Regions from separate parts of the Halobacillus sp. ABD4_316 genome, predicted to be linked through region 1. Evidence: riboswitches for the same ligand, from Rfam matches in the RefSeq annotation. Region 1 holds a riboswitch; each other region holds the start of a gene.

The links. A riboswitch is a leader RNA that binds a small molecule or an ion and turns the genes downstream of it on or off. The one in region 1 is predicted to bind thiamine pyrophosphate.
Region 2: another riboswitch for thiamine pyrophosphate. It lies ahead of thiW (energy coupling factor transporter S component ThiW); the one in region 1 lies ahead of ACXAJH_RS03965 (YkoF family thiamine/hydroxymethylpyrimidine-binding protein).
Region 3: another riboswitch for thiamine pyrophosphate. It lies ahead of tenA (thiaminase II); the one in region 1 lies ahead of ACXAJH_RS03965 (YkoF family thiamine/hydroxymethylpyrimidine-binding protein).
Region 4: another riboswitch for thiamine pyrophosphate. It lies ahead of thiT (energy-coupled thiamine transporter ThiT); the one in region 1 lies ahead of ACXAJH_RS03965 (YkoF family thiamine/hydroxymethylpyrimidine-binding protein).

The regions. Positions count from the first base shown of each region.
Region 1 covers NZ_JBSWZA010000001.1:728,645-732,977, reverse strand. Annotated here, with positions in the region: gene ACXAJH_RS03975 (ABC transporter ATP-binding protein) at 1-422, opposite strand, end outside; gene ACXAJH_RS03970 (ECF transporter S component) at 422-1,000, opposite strand; gene ACXAJH_RS03965 (YkoF family thiamine/hydroxymethylpyrimidine-binding protein) at 997-1,599, opposite strand; TPP riboswitch at 1,962-2,062, opposite strand; gene ACXAJH_RS03960 (hypothetical protein) at 2,281-3,210, shown strand; gene ACXAJH_RS03955 (hypothetical protein) at 3,535-3,765, opposite strand; gene ACXAJH_RS03950 (DUF420 domain-containing protein) at 3,964-4,333, opposite strand, start outside.
Region 2 covers NZ_JBSWZA010000002.1:289,759-294,091, reverse strand. Annotated here, with positions in the region: gene thiE (thiamine phosphate synthase) at 47-664, opposite strand; gene thiM (hydroxyethylthiazole kinase) at 661-1,425, opposite strand; gene thiD (bifunctional hydroxymethylpyrimidine kinase/phosphomethylpyrimidine kinase) at 1,422-2,225, opposite strand; gene thiW (energy coupling factor transporter S component ThiW) at 2,272-2,760, opposite strand; TPP riboswitch at 2,840-2,949, opposite strand; gene ACXAJH_RS08550 (PucR family transcriptional regulator) at 3,038-4,333, opposite strand, start outside.
Region 3 covers NZ_JBSWZA010000001.1:83,736-88,068, reverse strand. Annotated here, with positions in the region: gene thiO (glycine oxidase ThiO) at 1-481, opposite strand, end outside; gene tenI (thiazole tautomerase TenI) at 486-1,085, opposite strand; gene tenA (thiaminase II) at 1,082-1,777, opposite strand; TPP riboswitch at 1,887-1,994, opposite strand; gene ACXAJH_RS00535 (NUDIX domain-containing protein) at 2,039-2,479, opposite strand; gene ACXAJH_RS00530 (hypothetical protein) at 2,597-2,758, opposite strand; gene ACXAJH_RS00525 (hypothetical protein) at 2,851-3,099, shown strand; gene ACXAJH_RS00520 (hypothetical protein) at 3,150-3,383, shown strand; gene ACXAJH_RS00515 (2-thiouracil desulfurase family protein) at 3,654-4,112, opposite strand; gene egtD (L-histidine N(alpha)-methyltransferase) at 4,185-4,333, opposite strand, start outside.
Region 4 covers NZ_JBSWZA010000005.1:168,630-172,962, forward strand. Annotated here, with positions in the region: partial or broken gene yfkAB (radical SAM/CxCxxxxC motif protein YfkAB) at 1-571, opposite strand, end outside; gene ACXAJH_RS17735 (SDR family oxidoreductase) at 771-1,655, shown strand; gene ACXAJH_RS17740 (alpha/beta hydrolase) at 1,633-2,379, shown strand; TPP riboswitch at 2,461-2,559, shown strand; gene thiT (energy-coupled thiamine transporter ThiT) at 2,647-3,213, shown strand; gene ACXAJH_RS17750 (phospholipase D family protein) at 3,314-4,333, shown strand, end outside.

The DNA of each region.
Region 1 (4,333 bases):
AACGATGTTTTTTTATCCAGTAGATTCACCTGTGCAAGGACATCATCTATTTTGTGTTCCATCTCCTCAGCAGGTACATGAAGGTTTTCTAAACCAAAGGCGATTTCATCCTCGACGGTCAGCATACAAAATTGAGTTTCGGGGTCTTGAAAAACACTTCCAACAGTTTTAGCCAGCTCTCCCGGTTTGAAGTCGCTTGTTGAACGTCCGTAAATGGCAGCACGCCCATTCATCTCGCCATCCAAATCCTCCGGGTAAAGCCCGTTTATACATTGGACAAGCGAGCTTTTTCCTGAACCGCTCGGGCCAAGGATGAGGGTGTCCTGTTCGTTTTCGATGGAGAGGGTGATATCCGTCAATACGGTTTTTTCATTTTCTTCATACGTAAGCGTCAGGTTTTCCAATTGTACAGCCGTCTTCATCAGGAAGCCTTCTTCTTTCTTAATTCCCGCCCGAGAGCAAAACTGGAAAGGACGCCGGTACGGGCAAGTCCGTCAGCCACGGCTTTACCCAATACTCCGGAAATCACAGCGCCGCTGACCATACGGACAATCAGCATGGCAGCGACGTATCCACCACTTAACGCAGCGTATCCAGATTGGAAATACCCCCATGCGAAACTGAAAACGGCAGCCATCACGCCGGCGAGCATGAGTACAGAAAGATGATAAGACCGGTAACGCGTCAGAGCAAACGCACTTTCCGCTCCGAGTCCCTGAATCATTCCCGTTAGAATCAATAGGGGACCGGAAGCATTCCCGAGCAGAACTTCAATTGTCGCTGCGATGGTTTCAGAGAGAAAAGCTGCGCCCGGGCGGCGTAAAATATAGGCGGCAATGATGGATACGATAAACCAGATACCAAAGATAAAATCATATCCGATTGGACCAAAGAGACCTGAGAGAAGTTTTCCAACAGGCAGGAAAGCGAGATAGACGACAGCGAAAACGACGGACAAGACAGATAGAACAACGATTTCTTTGAGTTTCCAGTTTTTCATAAGATGCCCCCCCTGGAGGAAGGGCTGTTGACCGACACCGATACAGTCATGACGGTGTGAGACGACCCTGAAGCTTCTGTCTCACGGAAAACGTTTTCCAACCCTTCGAAAACCGTATGGGTATCTCCGTCAAGTCTTGTAGAATAGTGGGCGGGCGTCACTTGGATGCCCTTCGATTTCATCGCTTCAATCTGCTTGTATATTGTATCCATATAACTGTCCCCTCCCATTGGATAGAGCGAAAACTTAGCTGCTAATGGCTGGGTAATCGAGCGGGAAGTGTCTTCATTCCTCCGTTGCAGGGATTCAGCCAAATACGTGTCTCCAGCCGAGTCTCCCGGGCAACCGATTGAATAAGTCGCATGAAAAGCCGCATGAACACCTTCTTTGGAGACATGAAGAAGGATAGCCTTTGTCACATCAAAAATATGTTCCATCCGCCCCCGTACCGTCGTAGAGACATCATCGGTATCGAGCCATACTTTAGATGTATCCACTTCCTTTAAGCTTTCCAGAATTATACCCGCAAACTCATCACTCATCGGATGTATGGAAAACGAACACCCGGCAATTTTCGATGTACCACAAACTTGATTCATCCATCATTCCTCCTTTTTTTAAACACAAAGCTCTGTTAAAGTCTGTTGTTGTTATTTCAAACGAGTACTAAATCGTCTCCGTCTGGAATTAGGGGTCCGGCCCGTTGTTTACTCAGAGCATGGGATGGCAGGGAAAACCGTCCGCTTTCCGCGGGGAACGAAGTTTGAGGAGGCTCACGGTACCCCGTGGGAAGGGAGTCATTCCCAAGGCCGCCTCCTGCAAATCCCATGACAGAAAGGGGTGATAGGAGCTCACATGTTAAATAACAACACCAAGCAATAACAGAGCCAAACACAAAAAAACTGCATCCCATGGGAATGCAGTCCGTTGATCGATGAATAAAACCTGTAAAGGCCTGATTGATAGAACGGCTGCACTTCCCCACGCTAGTATTATCTAGTTCGGGTGCCAAGGGTCGGATCATCCTCTCAGCCGCTCGCAGCAGCTCCCCTAGTGCCTCATATGTATACAGTTTTTTGTATTGACTCTATCGTAGCGGATGTTGGAATATTTGTAAATGTTTATTCTCCTTTTTATGAATACGAATGATAGAGTTCATTTTCAAAATCTTCCAATCGTGATACGCTGAAGATAATAGAATCTGTCATATCTTGAGTGGAATAAAAGAGTCGGACAATCAGAAGACAAGGGATACCATCAATGGGAAGGGGAAGACAGATATGAACACTCACATGAATCGCACAAGCAGGTGGATGAAGCGGTATGCACGTCCATTGGAAGCAGCCAGATGGGAAGCACTTTTTGAGAGAGGTCCTAAAGAAAAAGTCCTCGTATACTTGAGTGCGTTCCAAAATGAAGATGGAGGTTTTGGTCACGGAATTGAGCCGGATTTTCAACTTCCAGCTTCGTCTCCAATGGCCACATGGGCAGCTTCCCAAGTGCTTGCTGAATTGAATGTATCTTCCAAAGAGCCGCTGCTTCAACAGATGGTTTCCTACCTCCTTCGCTCATACGATCGTCAATCAGGGATGTGGCCTTCGGTTATTCCTGAAGTCAACCATTTTCCTCATGCGCCCTGGTGGTCGTGGAGGGAAGGGGTGCAGTCCAACTGGATGTTTAACCCGGGGGCGGAATTGGCCGGTTTTCTCATCGACTGCTCTCAAAGGGATACAGAAGCCTGGAAAACGGGTGTGGCTGGAGCCGTTAAAGCTGTTGAACATTTGATGAGTGTCAGTGAGATGGATTTCCACGAATGGCAGTGTTTTCAAAATCTACTAATCTCCCTGGACAAGCATAAAGGACTCGTCCATAATCAAATGCCTTACGGGCTTGATCAGGTGCAGTCCCACCTTCTTACGTTAGGCGAGAACTGTTTCAGTCAGGATCCTTCGGAATGGGGAAGTGGGTACGGTGCGCTTCCGACTGACATAATATCGTCCCCACAGCATCCGTTGTATGCTAAATACAAACCTTTAGTTTTGGAAAACATCCGTTATTATTTGAAAACGCTGAAGGAAGAAGGCATCTGGGATATCAGCTGGGACTGGGGAGACGGAACAAAAGCTTTTGCTGCAGCTGAACAACAGTGGAAAGGAATTACGGCGGTTCAGCGTTGGAAAATTATCCATGCTTTTCAAGGGGAATGGTAAAACGGAAGAGAGGCTGTAGCGCCTCTGTCGGACGTAGATGTTGGAAAAAGAGAGGTTATTGGGATCCTGTTTGCTTTACTGAACAGCAAGTGCTGGTTTTGTGGTCATCCTTGTCCATGAGGTGAACGTCCATGTGACCGGGAGTATTGGTGTCGATGTTATTGATGGCTGAATCAAACAGTGTTTTACAAGCGTCTGCTCAGTGGATGACCTGAAGGAGACACCCCTCGTTTAAACCTGACCACTTTTCGTGAATTATCTTTTTCCCTGAATATAAAGGAATAAAGAAAACCGGGATACATGTGTTATGTATCCCGGTTATTTTTATGGCTTAAATAATCTTAGTTTTAAGTTGTCTTCATTCTGAGAGCAGTCCAGATAAGGAAGTTTTTCATAAGGATAGTACCGCACAGTTGTCGGGTTCATATCAAGCAGGCCGAATAGTTCCTTCATATCCGTAATCCGGTTCAATTGAATGAGCGTATCTTTCCCTGCGAACGATTGGAATCTTGCAGACGTAAATCCTTCTTCCTTGATAAAGTTAAGAATGTCCATTAGTTAGTCTCCTTATGGCCGTAAGCTGGTTGGACATGTGCTCATTATATTTTCATAGACGTAACCGGATTCAATCCCTACCGGCTGTTATTCTACAATAACAAATATCTCGGGAAATAGCCAACTTTTCCCGTTTACTTATTGTTTTTGTAATATAAAAAAGAAAAAAGCCACGTATCCAAAGACACGTGACTCGTTTTAGTAATAAGGAGAAATCATTAAATAGACAACGACGCCTGTCAAACTGACATAAAGCCAGATCGGCATCGTCCAGCGGGCGATTTTCCTATGTTTATCCACTTTCATTGCCAGACCTCTGAACAGTGTTAACAGGGCAAGGGGTACAATAAGTGCGGCCAGCACAATGTGGGTGATCAGAATAAAGTAATAAATACCTGCCACCAGACCCTCGCCGCCGAAGGACGTTGATTCAGACATGGAATGGTACGTGAGATATGAAACTAAAAACAATGCTGTTGTTGTAAAGGCAGCAAAAATGAATCGTTTATGCCACGTAATATTCTTTCGGATAATCATGAATAAAGCCGCCAGCAGAAACACGAATGTG
Region 2 (4,333 bases), on a different contig from region 1:
ACCGGAACGACGCTCGTCATTGCGTCGTTCCGGTCCTTTTCAGCGTTTATAACTCTCCAACAGCCTTCCGGATATCCTCCGCTTTCGTAATGGCGGATATGACAGCTGTGCCGGATGCGCCGGCTTCCATCACTCTGTGTGCATTTTCCGTGGTGATGCCGCCGATGCCGACCACAGGCATGTCCGGCTGTCTATCTTTTAATTCTTTGATCCATTCCGTACCGGAAACCGGGTTGGCATCCTTTTTACTCGTTGTAGGATAGACCGGTCCTGCTCCAAGGTAATCAACGAGATCAACGGGGCTGTTTTCCCATTCATCCAGGTCGGAGACGGACAGACCGATCACCGCATCAGGATGTGCCTCCCGGATCCCCTTGACGTGTTCATCCGACTGACCGACATGGATGCCTTCCGCGTTCAATCGGCGGAAAAGGTCCACATCATCATTTACGATGAATAAAATACCGGCGGATTTACAGCGCTGCTGCAATGCAGCCGCCAGCTGATATTTTTCATCCCCCTGCAGCGCCCCTTCCCCTTTTTCCCGGAATTGGAAAGCCGTAATGCCCCCTTCAATCGCTTCGTCCAGGATGGATAAAGGGTCCCTGTCACAGTCCTGACTGCCCATGATCAAATATTTTCTGAGCTGCTGTTCCAAATTCACCGGTCCGCCTCCTCTTCTGCTCCCAGAGCATCGATAAACGCAGGAACAAATGTCCCGGGTCCTGACACATGAGGGTGAGAAGCGGCCTGTTCTGCTGCTTTACCAAAATGATAGAGACCGGCCCGGACGTTTCCTGCGCGGTCTCCTTCAATGGCAAGAAACGCAGTGAGAACGGCACCTAGCAGACATCCGGATCCTGTGACTTTTGAAAGCCATTGGTGTCCTGTATCGTTTTTGAAGACTTCTCCTTCATACCCGATCACATCGGTTTTGCCTGTGCAGACAGCCATCGTCTGATAAAGTTCAGAAACTTTGAGAGCAATCTCATCGGTATTGGAGGCTTCTCCAGAGTCCACCCCTTTTGTTTCGACTTTCTCTCCAGCAAGGAAAGCCAGTTCTCCCGCATTGCCTTTGATCACATCGACATGAACCGTCGACAATATTTTCCTACAGGCCTCTTCCCTGTAGGAGGTGGCAGCGACTCCTACAGGATCCAGAACGACAGGGACGCCGGCTTCATTCGCCGCTTTTCCCGCCTCCAGCATCGCTTCCACCTGCTGCTCGTTCAATGTGCCGATATTCAACAGAAGGCCGTCTGCCAAACGAGCGACATCCCCGGCTTCCTGAACGGCATTCGACATAATCGGCGAAGCGCCGAGAGCAAGCAGGCCGTTGGCTGTATAATTCATGACGACTGCATTGGTAATGTTATGAATCAAAGGGCGTTCACTCCGCAGCTTCTGGATCAATGTTTGTGTCATGGATGAAAAACCTCCCTGCGTACAGCGAAATGATTGGTCGGGCCGTCCCCTTTACCAAGATCGAAAGAATGGCGAATAGCCTCTGTCACAAAATGCTTGCCCTTCTCTACCGCCTGCGCGAGCGGATATCCCTGGCTCATATAAGCGGCTATAGCAGCCGAGTACGTGCAGCCTGTGCCATGGGTATTCGCTGAATCAATCCGTTCTTCTTCGAAGGTGTGCAGCTCATATCCGTCATATAGAAAGTCGACCGCTTTCCCTTTTAAATGGCCGCCTTTTACAAGCGCAGCACCGGCTCCCAGCTGTTCTACAATTTCCACAGCTGCTTCCTTCATATCCTCTTCATGATGGATCCTTCGATTGAGAAGGGTTTCTGTTTCCGGAATATTGGGGGTGACAAGCGTCGATTCTGGTACAAGATGCCTTTTTAAATAGATCTGTTCTTCCTGCTCTACAAGCGGATCTCCACTTTGAGCAATCATGACAGGGTCCATAATATACGGAGCATCGATGGTCTGCATCCAGTCTTTAATGACCTGCATCATTTCCTTATTGGCAATCATCCCTGTCTTCACAGCGTGCACCGGCATATCATCACTTACCGCAAACAGCTGCTCACGGAGGAAGGAGTCAGGGAGATGATGCACATCTTTGACTCCTGTCGTATTTTGGGCGACAACCGAAGTCACCACACTCATACCATAGCTTTTCAATTCCTGGAATGTTTTCAAATCGGCCTGGATGCCGGCTCCTCCACTTGGATCCGTACCGGCAATTGTTAATACACATGCGGGTTTCATTGAACCACTTCCTTTCCTATCAATCATTCTTTTCAATTGGATTTCATCAGGACTGCGGGAGCGGGCTTTCCACCTTCACTCTTGATAAAAGGAACACAGCAATGACCGCTCCTGACAGACTACTCACTAGAAACGACGGAAGAAACGCAAAGACCGCTGCTGAGCTTCCCATGAACCAGCTGGCGAAGGGAACGGCGGCCAGAGCACCAATCACACCTGTGCCCAGCACTTCTCCTGCTGCTGCAGAAAGCTTCCGTGCATAAACCTTATAAAATACACCGGCAAAAAACGCCCCGAACATACCTCCGGGAAAAGCCAGAATCGTCCCGAGTCCCAGCAGAAAACGCAGCAGGCCGATGACAAAAGCGACCGCCACCGCTGGAATCGGACCGAGCATTACGGCTGCCATGACATTGACGGCGTGCTGGACAGGGTAGGCTTTGGCTGCTCCAGCGGGAAACGATAAAAACTGCGAGCCTAGTGTACCTACGGCCACAAGGACGGCCATGAATGTAAGAATTCTGGTTTTATTCATCAGTCAGCTCCTTCCTGGGAATAAAATAAAAAACCAGGTCCACCGGGGACCTGGTTTTGATAGAAGAAGTCGATCAATGACGATCATGTGACTACTTCCCTCCGCTGGTATTAACCAGATCAGGTACGTAAGAGTCAGAAAGCGTCCATGCTTTCCTCTCAGCCTCTTCAGGCTCCCCTAGTAGTTTTGAAATCTATTCACTTGCATCCATCATAACAAAACTGGTTGAATCTGTCATCATCTCCTGCCTCATGCAGCCAGGCAAAAAGACTTCCGTTCACTGCGGCCCGGGCTTCTCTACTTTTTTCAGGAGCCACAGCCGCACACTCAGCTCCAGTAAAAATAAATCATCCGCGTTCAACAAGGACAACCCCGTCAGCTGTTCAATATTCCTCAGCCGGTGCAGAAGGGACTGCCGGTGCAGATTCAGTGCCCTCGATGTCTGGCTGACATTGCTGTTGTACTTGTTATAAACCATAAATGTATGAAGAAGCTCCGCCTGCCTTTTCTGATCATAATCAATCAGGGGCTGGAGAGTATCCTGAACAATATCCTCGATTTCTTTTTTATGGGATAAGGCCATCAAAAGCCTGTTCATCCTTGTCTCCTTAAAGAATGTCCGGCCCCCGGCCTCGTTCTGCTGCTCTCCCATCTGCAGGGCTGTCCGCGCTTCCTCATAGCTGTGATGGAAGACTTGATACCCTTCTTTATGACACGAAATCCCCCATTGGATCGTGACACCAGCCAGCAGTTCGAACAAACGCCTTTCGACAAGGTCCAGAAATTGATTCGCTGCTTCCTCACTGCCTGCTTTATCCGCCTCCAGAAAGATGATGACTCTCTCTTCATCAAAGGTCGTCATCACCTGCCGTCCCACCATGTGCCCGGCATAAGCGGCCTCCTTCTGGATGTAATAGTTGCGGCTCTGTAGAGAAGAAGAAGAGGGAAGCTGTCCATCGTTTCCTACTGAACGGCTTGCCGGCCGATGGAACAGAACCTCTCCGACAAAGCAGACGTAAGGTTTCTCAAGATCATAGCCGAGAAGCCTGGCTTTCGACAACAGCTGCTTGTCCATGCGCTGCTCCTGCTTCGCCAGTTCCAAAAGAAAGTTATCCTTGAGACGGATTTCTGTCATTTCGATGGCATTTTCCTTCACGAAATAAAGGGCACAGGCGGTCAGCGTGTGCTCAAGAATCGTCATCATCTCTGTTGTTACCTCTTGGTCCTTTTCCGGCTGAAACAACAAATATCCCTGTTTCTTATAGTTGGATAGAATCGTAAGCTGATAACAGCATTCTTCACCGATTTGATAAGCTTCTATAAAATGTGTAAGCGGGTGCTCCACACGGAAAGGATGCTCAATTAAAGAAACAACCGCTTCTTTACGCCCGTTCAACGCTTCAATCAGGGAAGAATCAAAATGCTGATTGGCCCGGATGTGCTTCAAATGGTCACTGATGGCATTGGGCAGCCCTGTGTATTGATAGAGGATGGTCGTGATTTCCTGAAGTCCCTTCCCATTCAGCACGCAATTGATCAATTCCTGACGGATCCCTTCGACATGCCTGTGAAT
Region 3 (4,333 bases), 640 kb from region 1:
CATACGCTTTTGTCAGCTTTGGTGCGTCTACCTGTCCGTCTTCCGGCAGGTATAATGCTCCTGTAATCCTGTCGGAAAGAGACGGCTCTGTATCACGCATTTCATCACGATCGATCCACCGGGCTGTTTCACCGACCGCTTCCTGCGATTTCCCCAGCTGCTTCCACGCTTCCTTTTCCTCATTCGTAAGGGCAATTTTATACAACCCTTTCTGCTGGAGTCCGATATCCACCCCGCTGAGTTCTTTCAATTCAGCTGCAAGAGAAGGAAACATCGCCCGGCTCGTTCTCGCCATTTGAAAAAGCGGATCGTCCCCTTCCCATTCGGACTGAGCCCCAAGCATGCCGGCGGCGGCGCTTGATGCTTTCTGTCCAGTTTTCCCCCGGTCGATGACGAGGACTTTTTTCTGCCGCTTAACCAGCTGATACGCAATAGAATTCCCAATCACTCCACCACCCACAACAATTGCGTCATAAAACATCCCTTCATCTCCTTCCCAGTCGGTATTGATAACGGCGGACCGCCTTTTCCGCATCGTCTGCTAATAGAATGCCGGATAGTACAGCCGCTCCCGACGCTCCAAAGGGCTGAAGACGGCTGACATTTTCCGGTGTCAATCCCCCTATCGCGGTGACAGGCAGCGAGACTGCCTGTGTGACCCTCTGCAGAGCCTCGAGCCCGCGTCCCGCCGATCCAGGCTTGGATGCTGTCTCAAAGACATGTCCGAACAAAATAAAATCTGCTCCCCGTTTTTCTGCAGTGACAGCTTCTTCTACAGAATGGACCGAACACCCGGCGTTTAAAAAAGGAAAAGCCCGCTTAACCTCTTCGACCGGAAGACTGTGTCCGGCCAGCTGCACGTGAGGCACTGCTTTTGCCACGGCTACATCCACCCTGTCATTGATGACGAGCTTTTCGGTTGGAAACCCAAGGTCTGTCAAAGCATCTACAGTATCCGCCACTTCACTTGCGGACCACTGCTTTTCACGAAGATGGAAGAAATCAATCATCGGTTCAATCGCAGCCACCCTTGTGCACAGTTCCTCCCTGGACTGCCGCCCTGTGGAAATGACGTGCAGTTTCATTCACGTCCGGCTGCGATCGACTGTTTTAAATCAAACGGCCATTCCTCCATACGGTAAGCCATTTCCCAGAACATATATTCATACTGACTGCTGATGATAAACAATTCCTTCATCCGGGATCTGCCGGCATCTGTTTTCGCTTCAGCCAGTTCATCAAGGCGCTCGATCTGCTCTTCTACAAGCGTCCGGAACCAATCCCCTCCGTAAGCCGCAATCCATTCCTGATAGACCGGTTCTTCCGGTGACGATTCTTTCAAATGTTCGCCGACTTCATAATACAGCCAGTAGCACGGAAGAATCGTCGCAATCACATCCCCTAAGTCCCCGTTATACGCTCCTCTGTACATATGGGACGCATACGCATAGGCCGTTGGTGACGGTTTGAACTGCTCCCGCTCTTCCTGCGTAATGCCGAGCTGCTTCAAAAAATTCTCATGAAGCCCAAGCTCAGCTTCATACGTACTTTGAGCATGAGACGCCATATTGGCCATGACAGCCATATCTTCAGACTTTGCAGCTCCCAGTGACTGGACACGGGCAAAATGAGACAAGTAATACGAATCCTGAAGCACATAATAACGGAACTTTTCGAGAGGAAGCGTTCCCTCTCCAATCCCTGTGACAAAAGGATGGTGAAAACTTCCCTCCCAAATCTCATCCACGGCCTTTCTGATTTCTTCTGAAAATGTCATATCCACTCTCTCCTTTGTTGAACGATCCGCCACTGATTTTTCCCACTAAAAAAGCCACTTTCCCCGGCATAGGAAAAGTGGCTGATATACATTTATTTTCATAGACATGTATAGGTATCGGCCACTTCCCTACGCTGGTATAAACCAGATCAGGTTCCAAGAGTCTTAAAGCATCACTTTAATCTCAGCCTTTGAGAAGGCACCCCTAGTGGATCGCTCGTTATTCAATTCCCTTTCATCGTAACACGTTAGAATTTTTTGTCAAAAACAGATTTTCGACTGCCGTTCCACGGCTTTCTGGATACTGTTGGCGGTCCATGGAGGAATCGGGACGGGACTCTCGTTTAGACCCGGCTCGACCCAGACCATGTCCGCCACTTCTTCCGGACTCTTTATATAGGGCTCTCCTGTGAAATCCGTAGTCAAAAACACGATATTCAGAACCTGGATATCCCCGATTAAAAAAGTATTGCTGTGTACATAGGTAAGGTCCCCATCCAAAGTGAGGCCGATCTCCTCTTTAATTTCACGGCGGACGTTATCTTCCAGCACATCAAGGGAATCCGGACTGAACTCCATTTTCCCTCCAGGCAGCGAATACAATCCTCCCGCGTGCTCCTCTTCCGGTGACCTTTGAATAAGTAGAATATGGTCCTCTTTCATAATGGCCGCTTCTACGTTTATGATATAAGAATACGACATATACAAACCTCCTTTTTTAACCAATCCTTACCAAATTCGACACACCGCTTCAATTTCCTCCCCCTCATGAAGAAAAGACTATTGAGCATATTCATAGTGTCTCTTTATTATAAACCGTTACACAGAACGGATAATAACGTCTTTGACTTTCTGCATCGCTCCATCAATGGCAGAAGCCTTCAGGGAAGCGAGGTAGACAACGACACCTGCTCCTTCTTCCACCTTACCAAAGCGCTGGATATCCACGATAATGGTCCTCTGCAGGGAAGGACAAGTCAAGTCATTTCATTCTAAAAACACCCGCCCTTTTCAGGACGGGTGTTTTTTTATGCTCATCTCAGGTAAAATATGGCTCGGAGAGGAGGAAAACAATGACACAACTGAAAGTCCTTTCTGCGTGGAACATCCTTCCCGCTGCGCTTTTGATCACTGCCGGATGGTTTCTGTTGGATGTCAATCCATCCAACACCTACACGGGATCCCTCTTTCTTATCCTGTTCTGGACAGTGAAAAGCGGACTGGACGCCTGGAGGTATCACTTGATCCGCCAAAATAAGCATGCCATTTTAAACTTCGGCTTTACCGCTGTCAGTCTTGTCTTGTTGTTTTATGTCCTCTAAGGGAAGGCAGCAGTTAAAGAGAACCATCCACTTATAAGGAGCGGATACATATGTTAAAAAAGATTCGAATCCTCTTATCAGTCATAATCATCCTTTTGTCCGGCTACGGATTATGGACAGATAAATCAGGAGACCTTTTGTCTTTCACTCTCGCAGGTTTTGCCATTCTTATGGTTATCCTTGGCCTTGAAGAACAAAAAGAAACAACCAAAAAGCGTGCCTCCATTTATTATGCGGTCTCTGTTTTCTGTCTGTTTACTTCCATAGCCGGATTCATCCAATAATAAGAGTCCCTTTAGATGAGATCCCTATTCCTGCAAACGCGACTTAAACATCCTAGATCGCATAAGGGAAGGCGACGTGGAGTGTTCGATGGTGACGCCTGTGGAAAAGCATAAGGTGAAGATCCACTTGGGCAGGTGGTTTTCGTGCCCAAGTCAGCTGAGGCCGTGCCCGCGGCGGGCATCCACCGATAGGCGGAGCGTGACAATCGCAGTCCCCCCCTCGAGGAGAAAAGCTTTTCTACATGAGGAGAGCCCCTGGAGAGGGGCTCTTTACACCAACGTATGGATAAAATCAATTTCACTCATCACCTGTATGCCGTTCCGTTCAAGCAGGGCCGCCGTGACCCCTTTTCCAGTAACCTGTCTCCCGCTGAACGTGCCGTCATAGACGAGGGTACTGCCGCAGGACGGGCTTCCCTCCTTCAACACTACCGTATCAATCTGCAGATCTCTTACCGTTTCCAACGTCAAATATGCCCCTCTTATGTACGTCTCTGTTACATCGGTTCCTGTCTTTTCCATTACACGGGCCCGGCCTTTCAGGACATCCTCTCCATCACCGCCGATAATCTCTGCCGGAGGGCGCGGGACCATGAATCCTCCCAGCAGTTCCGGGCAGGCGGGAACCGCTTTCTTTTCCAATATTAATTTTTGAATTTTCTCCTGGAGGCAGTCGGTGCCATCGTAGCGCACTTTCATACCAGCCAGACAGGAACTGATCAAAATCACCCTTCTTTTCCTCCCTTTATCTTTTATTAAAAAGAAAGTCCAGACCCTGCTGACAGAGTCCGGGCCTTCCACCTAAACCACTTCCATCAGACAGACACTGAAATACTCTCTTTCATCTGATACGACACGCTGAAGCAGAAAACCGCTCGATCTGCCCAGTTGAATCATATCTTCCGGATCATATTTATAGGAGTTCTCTGTATGGATTCTTTCCTGCTTTT
Region 4 (4,333 bases), on a different contig from region 1:
TCGTTTCCGCGGATACCATCACGCCTTCATGCGAGAGACGCTGGGAGTTCTCCACCATCCGGTCGAAGAATTTCTTCCGGTTTTCCTCGGAAGGCTTGCGCTCCATGCGGGCGAATCCGGTGTGGATGAATTCTTCAAGCGTTCCCCAGTTATGCGAAATATGTAAAACATCAAGATAGGGGATGATCGGGATATAGCGCTCATAAGGAAGCGTCAAGTTGGAATTGATCTGTGTGCGTACGCCGCGTTCATGAGCGTATTTCAACAGGGGCAGCACATAGTTTTCGACGGATTTTTTCGACATCATCGGCTCCCCGCCGGTAATGCTCAAAGTCCTCAGATGAGGAATCTCGTCCAGTCGCTTCCGGATCAAATCCATCGGCAGCGCTTCGGGGTCCCTCTGCTGCAGGGTATATCCGACCGCACAGTGCTCGCAGCGCATATTGCACAGCGTCGTCGTCGTAAATTCAATATTGGATAACGTCATATGCCCGTGTTCCTTCACGTCCATGTAGGCTTCCCACGGGTCAAACTCAGGTGTAAGCTTCTGAAGCTTCATGTTGGTACTCATAAAATATGAAACTTCCTTTCTATTTAATTGATTCGGTCTTAACCTTTCCTATTCTAACATTATTCAAGCTCGAACTATACCATTCCTTCTTGACGAACGTGAAAAAGAAGCAGGAAACGCCTGCATATCGAAAAAGGAGTTTCCCCGTGTGACAACGAAAGGAAAAGGGTAGACGAATAGATAAAGGAGGACACCATCGATGCAGCCAACCGTTATGATTACCGGATCCTCCAGCGGATTCGGACAGCAGACCGCTGTGAAATGTGCAGAGAAAGGCTTCCGTGTCATTGCAACAATGCGGAATATGGAAAAAGCGTCGGTTTTCCAAAACGCAGACCTGACGGAAGACGTGAAGCAGAAGATTGAAGTGTGGCAGCTGGATGTCACGGATGATACCTCGATTGAACGTTTTAAGGAAAAAGCAGAACAACTGGAGCGGGTGGATGTGCTCGTGAACAACGCGGGCTATGCGGTAGGAGGGTTCCTGGAACAGGTCCCACTTGAGGAATACCGCCGGCAGTTCGATACGAACGTCTTTGGTGTTATAGCCGTCACGAAGGCTGTTCTGCCCGTCATGAGGCGCCAAGGGTCCGGAAAAATACTAAATGTCAGCAGTGTCAGTGGATTGATCGGTTTTCCGGGGTTATCGGCGTATGTATCGTCCAAGCATGCGCTGGAAGGACTTTCTGAAAGCCTGCGCTTTGAACTGCAGCCATTCGGCATTGATGTCGCGTTGATTGAACCAGGCTCTTTTCAGACGAATATCTGGTCGTCCGGTATGAAGCTTCCAGAGGAAGTACACAATCCTTCGTCGCCGTATGCTTCCTACATAAAAGGACTGTGGAGTGCCTTGAACGAAGAGTCACGGGCCCAGCCGGCTTCCGTCGCCGACCTCATGACAGGACTGATCCAAAAAGACAAGCTGAAAAAACTGCGTTATCCAGTCGGAGCGGGCGTCCGTACCAACGTGCTTTTGAAAAGGATTCTTCCATGGGCATGGCTCGAAAAGGCGGTATTGAAACGGATATTAGGTTCCACCAAAACAAAAGGAGGAAAACCAGATGGCCGAGTACAGCATTCTTGATGGGGCAGAGGAAATCAAATACGAGGGCAATGAGGTGGGGATACTCGTCTCCCACGGGTTCACAGGGACGACCCAGAGCATGCGTCCGCTCGCAGAAGCATACGCACGCGAAGGCTATACCGTTTACTGTCCACGGTTGAAAGGACACGGCACAGCACCGGAGGATATGGAGACGACGTCCTATAAGGACTGGATCGAATCAGTGGAGAGCGCCTATCAATGGCTGAATGAACGGTGCAGTTCTATATTCGTCGTCGGTTTATCCATGGGAGGAACGCTTGCCCTTTATATGGCCGGTGAGCATAAGGACATCCAGGGGGTTATTCCGATCAATGCAGCAATCGACATCCCGGTGATGGAGGAGAGTGCGGCGACAGACGAACGTTTTCTTGATGCCATCGGCTCCGATATTAAAGACCCCGGCCAGGATGAACTGGCCTACGACAAAACACCGGTCAAATCCATTACCGAAATCACGGTCTTAATGGATCATGTGAAAAAGCGGCTTGATACGATTCACTGCCCGATTCTGATTTTCGTCTCGGATGAGGATCACGTCGTCTCGCCCAATAATTCAGAAGTGATCTTTGATTCGGTCTTTTCGGAGCACAAGGAGCTTGTCCATTTGGAAAACAGCTACCATGTCGCAACACTGGATCATGACCAGGATTTGATTGTCGAGCGCAGTCTGGAATTCTTCCAGATGTATACGAATACAAAATAGACTCCATTGCCCGGGAAATAAGTTTTGTCATCGGAGAGAAGTTTGATATAATAGAAGCATAGCAAGAAGAGTAATCGGTACAAAGCCTACAAGGGGAGCCTAGCGGCTGAGAGTGAACCTCGTTCAGACCCTTCGAACCTGTCAGTTAGTACTGGCGCAGGGATGGCGGCTTTTTTGATGGTGCAATGCATTCGGGATCCCTCCATCAGGAAGCGTCCCTGTCTGCATTGCTTTTTTTGTGTCTTTTTTTAAAGGAGGAATGCTGGAATGAGAAACCGCAGAGTCCTATTTTTAGTAGAAATTGCGATCTTTTCCGCATTAGCACTACTACTGGATATCCTTCCGTTTTTATCATTTAAATTATGGGCCCAGGGCGGTTCCGTTTCGTTTGCAATGGTGCCGGTCTTCATTATGGCCTTCCGCTGGGGCGTGAAGGGAGGCGCGGCTACTGGACTGCTGCTCGGCATCTATCAGATTTTGACCGGTGCCTATATCATCACCCCTTTGCAGACGCTGTTGGACTACATTGTGGCGTTTGCGGTGATCGGTGCGGCAGGAATCGTGGCCAAACCGCTTTGGAATGCGATCCGCTCCAAGGAAACGAAAGCTCTCGTCGGGTGGATCATCGCGGGGTGCTTTATCGGCAGTGTACTCCGCTTCTTCGGTCACTTCGCAGCAGGGATCATCTTTTACGGTGAGTTTGCGCCGGAAGGACAGCCGGTCTGGCTGTACTCCCTCGTTTATAATGGCGGATACATGCTGCCTGCGTTTATCTTAAGCGCCATCGTAATCAGCCTTTTGTTCATACAGCGTCCAAAGCTGCTGCTTCATTAAATGAGAAAAGTCTTCTGCCCCTGCGGTAGAAGGCTTTTTTTTCCATGTTTGAAACACCCCCGGGTAGTGAAAAGACAGGCAGAGACCAGGGGGGATAAGAATGAAAAAAATAAAGGGGTTATTAAAGAAGAAATGGGTCTGGCTGCTGCTTTTGATCGTGCTGATCCTTTCGGTCATGATTGCCTATCATACCTCATGGAAAGCGCTCCCGGAAGGCGTTTCCTACGAGGGCGGTGTCCATCAGATGGAGGATATCGAGTTTTTCCGTGACCTCTCCTATGAGAATCAAGAGGGGGATACGGTTCATGATCTTCAGGTTTTTGAGGAGATGTATGCCACTATAGGGGAAGCGGATGATTTTATTGTCGCTGATATGTTTCTTTTCAACGGCTACACGAACGGGAAAAATGAATTTCCCGAAATCAGCAGTCGTCTCGTGGACGCTGTATTAGAAAGAAAAGAAGAAGTGCCTGAGCTTGAAGTCGTGTTTATTACCGACCAAATCAATACCATTTACGGCTCCTATGAATCGGAAACAATCCGCCGCCTGGAAGATGGCGGGGTGAACGTCGTCTTAACCAATCTGGACAAACTGAGAGATTCCAATCCGTTATACTCGAGTGCGTGGCGTCTGATGTTTTCCTGGATGGGTAACGGAGGAGAAGGGTGGATCGGCAATCCGATTGCCAAGGAGGCCCCTGACGTGACGCTTCGATCCTACATGAAGCTGTTGAATATTAAGGCGAACCACCGGAAGCTGCTTGTGACTGAGGATTCAGCCGTTGTATCCACGGCTAACCCTCATGATGCCAGTGGGTACCATGAGAACGTCGCTTTCAAAATGGACGGTCCGATTATAGAGGATATTTTGGAAGCAGAAGAAGCGGTGGCCCGCTATTCCGGCGGGGAATTCATCGACTACAGCAGCTATGAATGGGAAGAGCAGGAAGGACCGCTTCAGACACAGTTCGTGACCGAAGGAAAGATCTATGACGCCGTGCTGGAAGAGCTGGAGGACGCTGGTAAAGGGGATGACGTATGGATCGGGATGTATTATTTAGCGGATAAAAAGGTGACCGCCCGGATCGATGAAGCGGCCAACCGCGGGGCTGAAGTACGC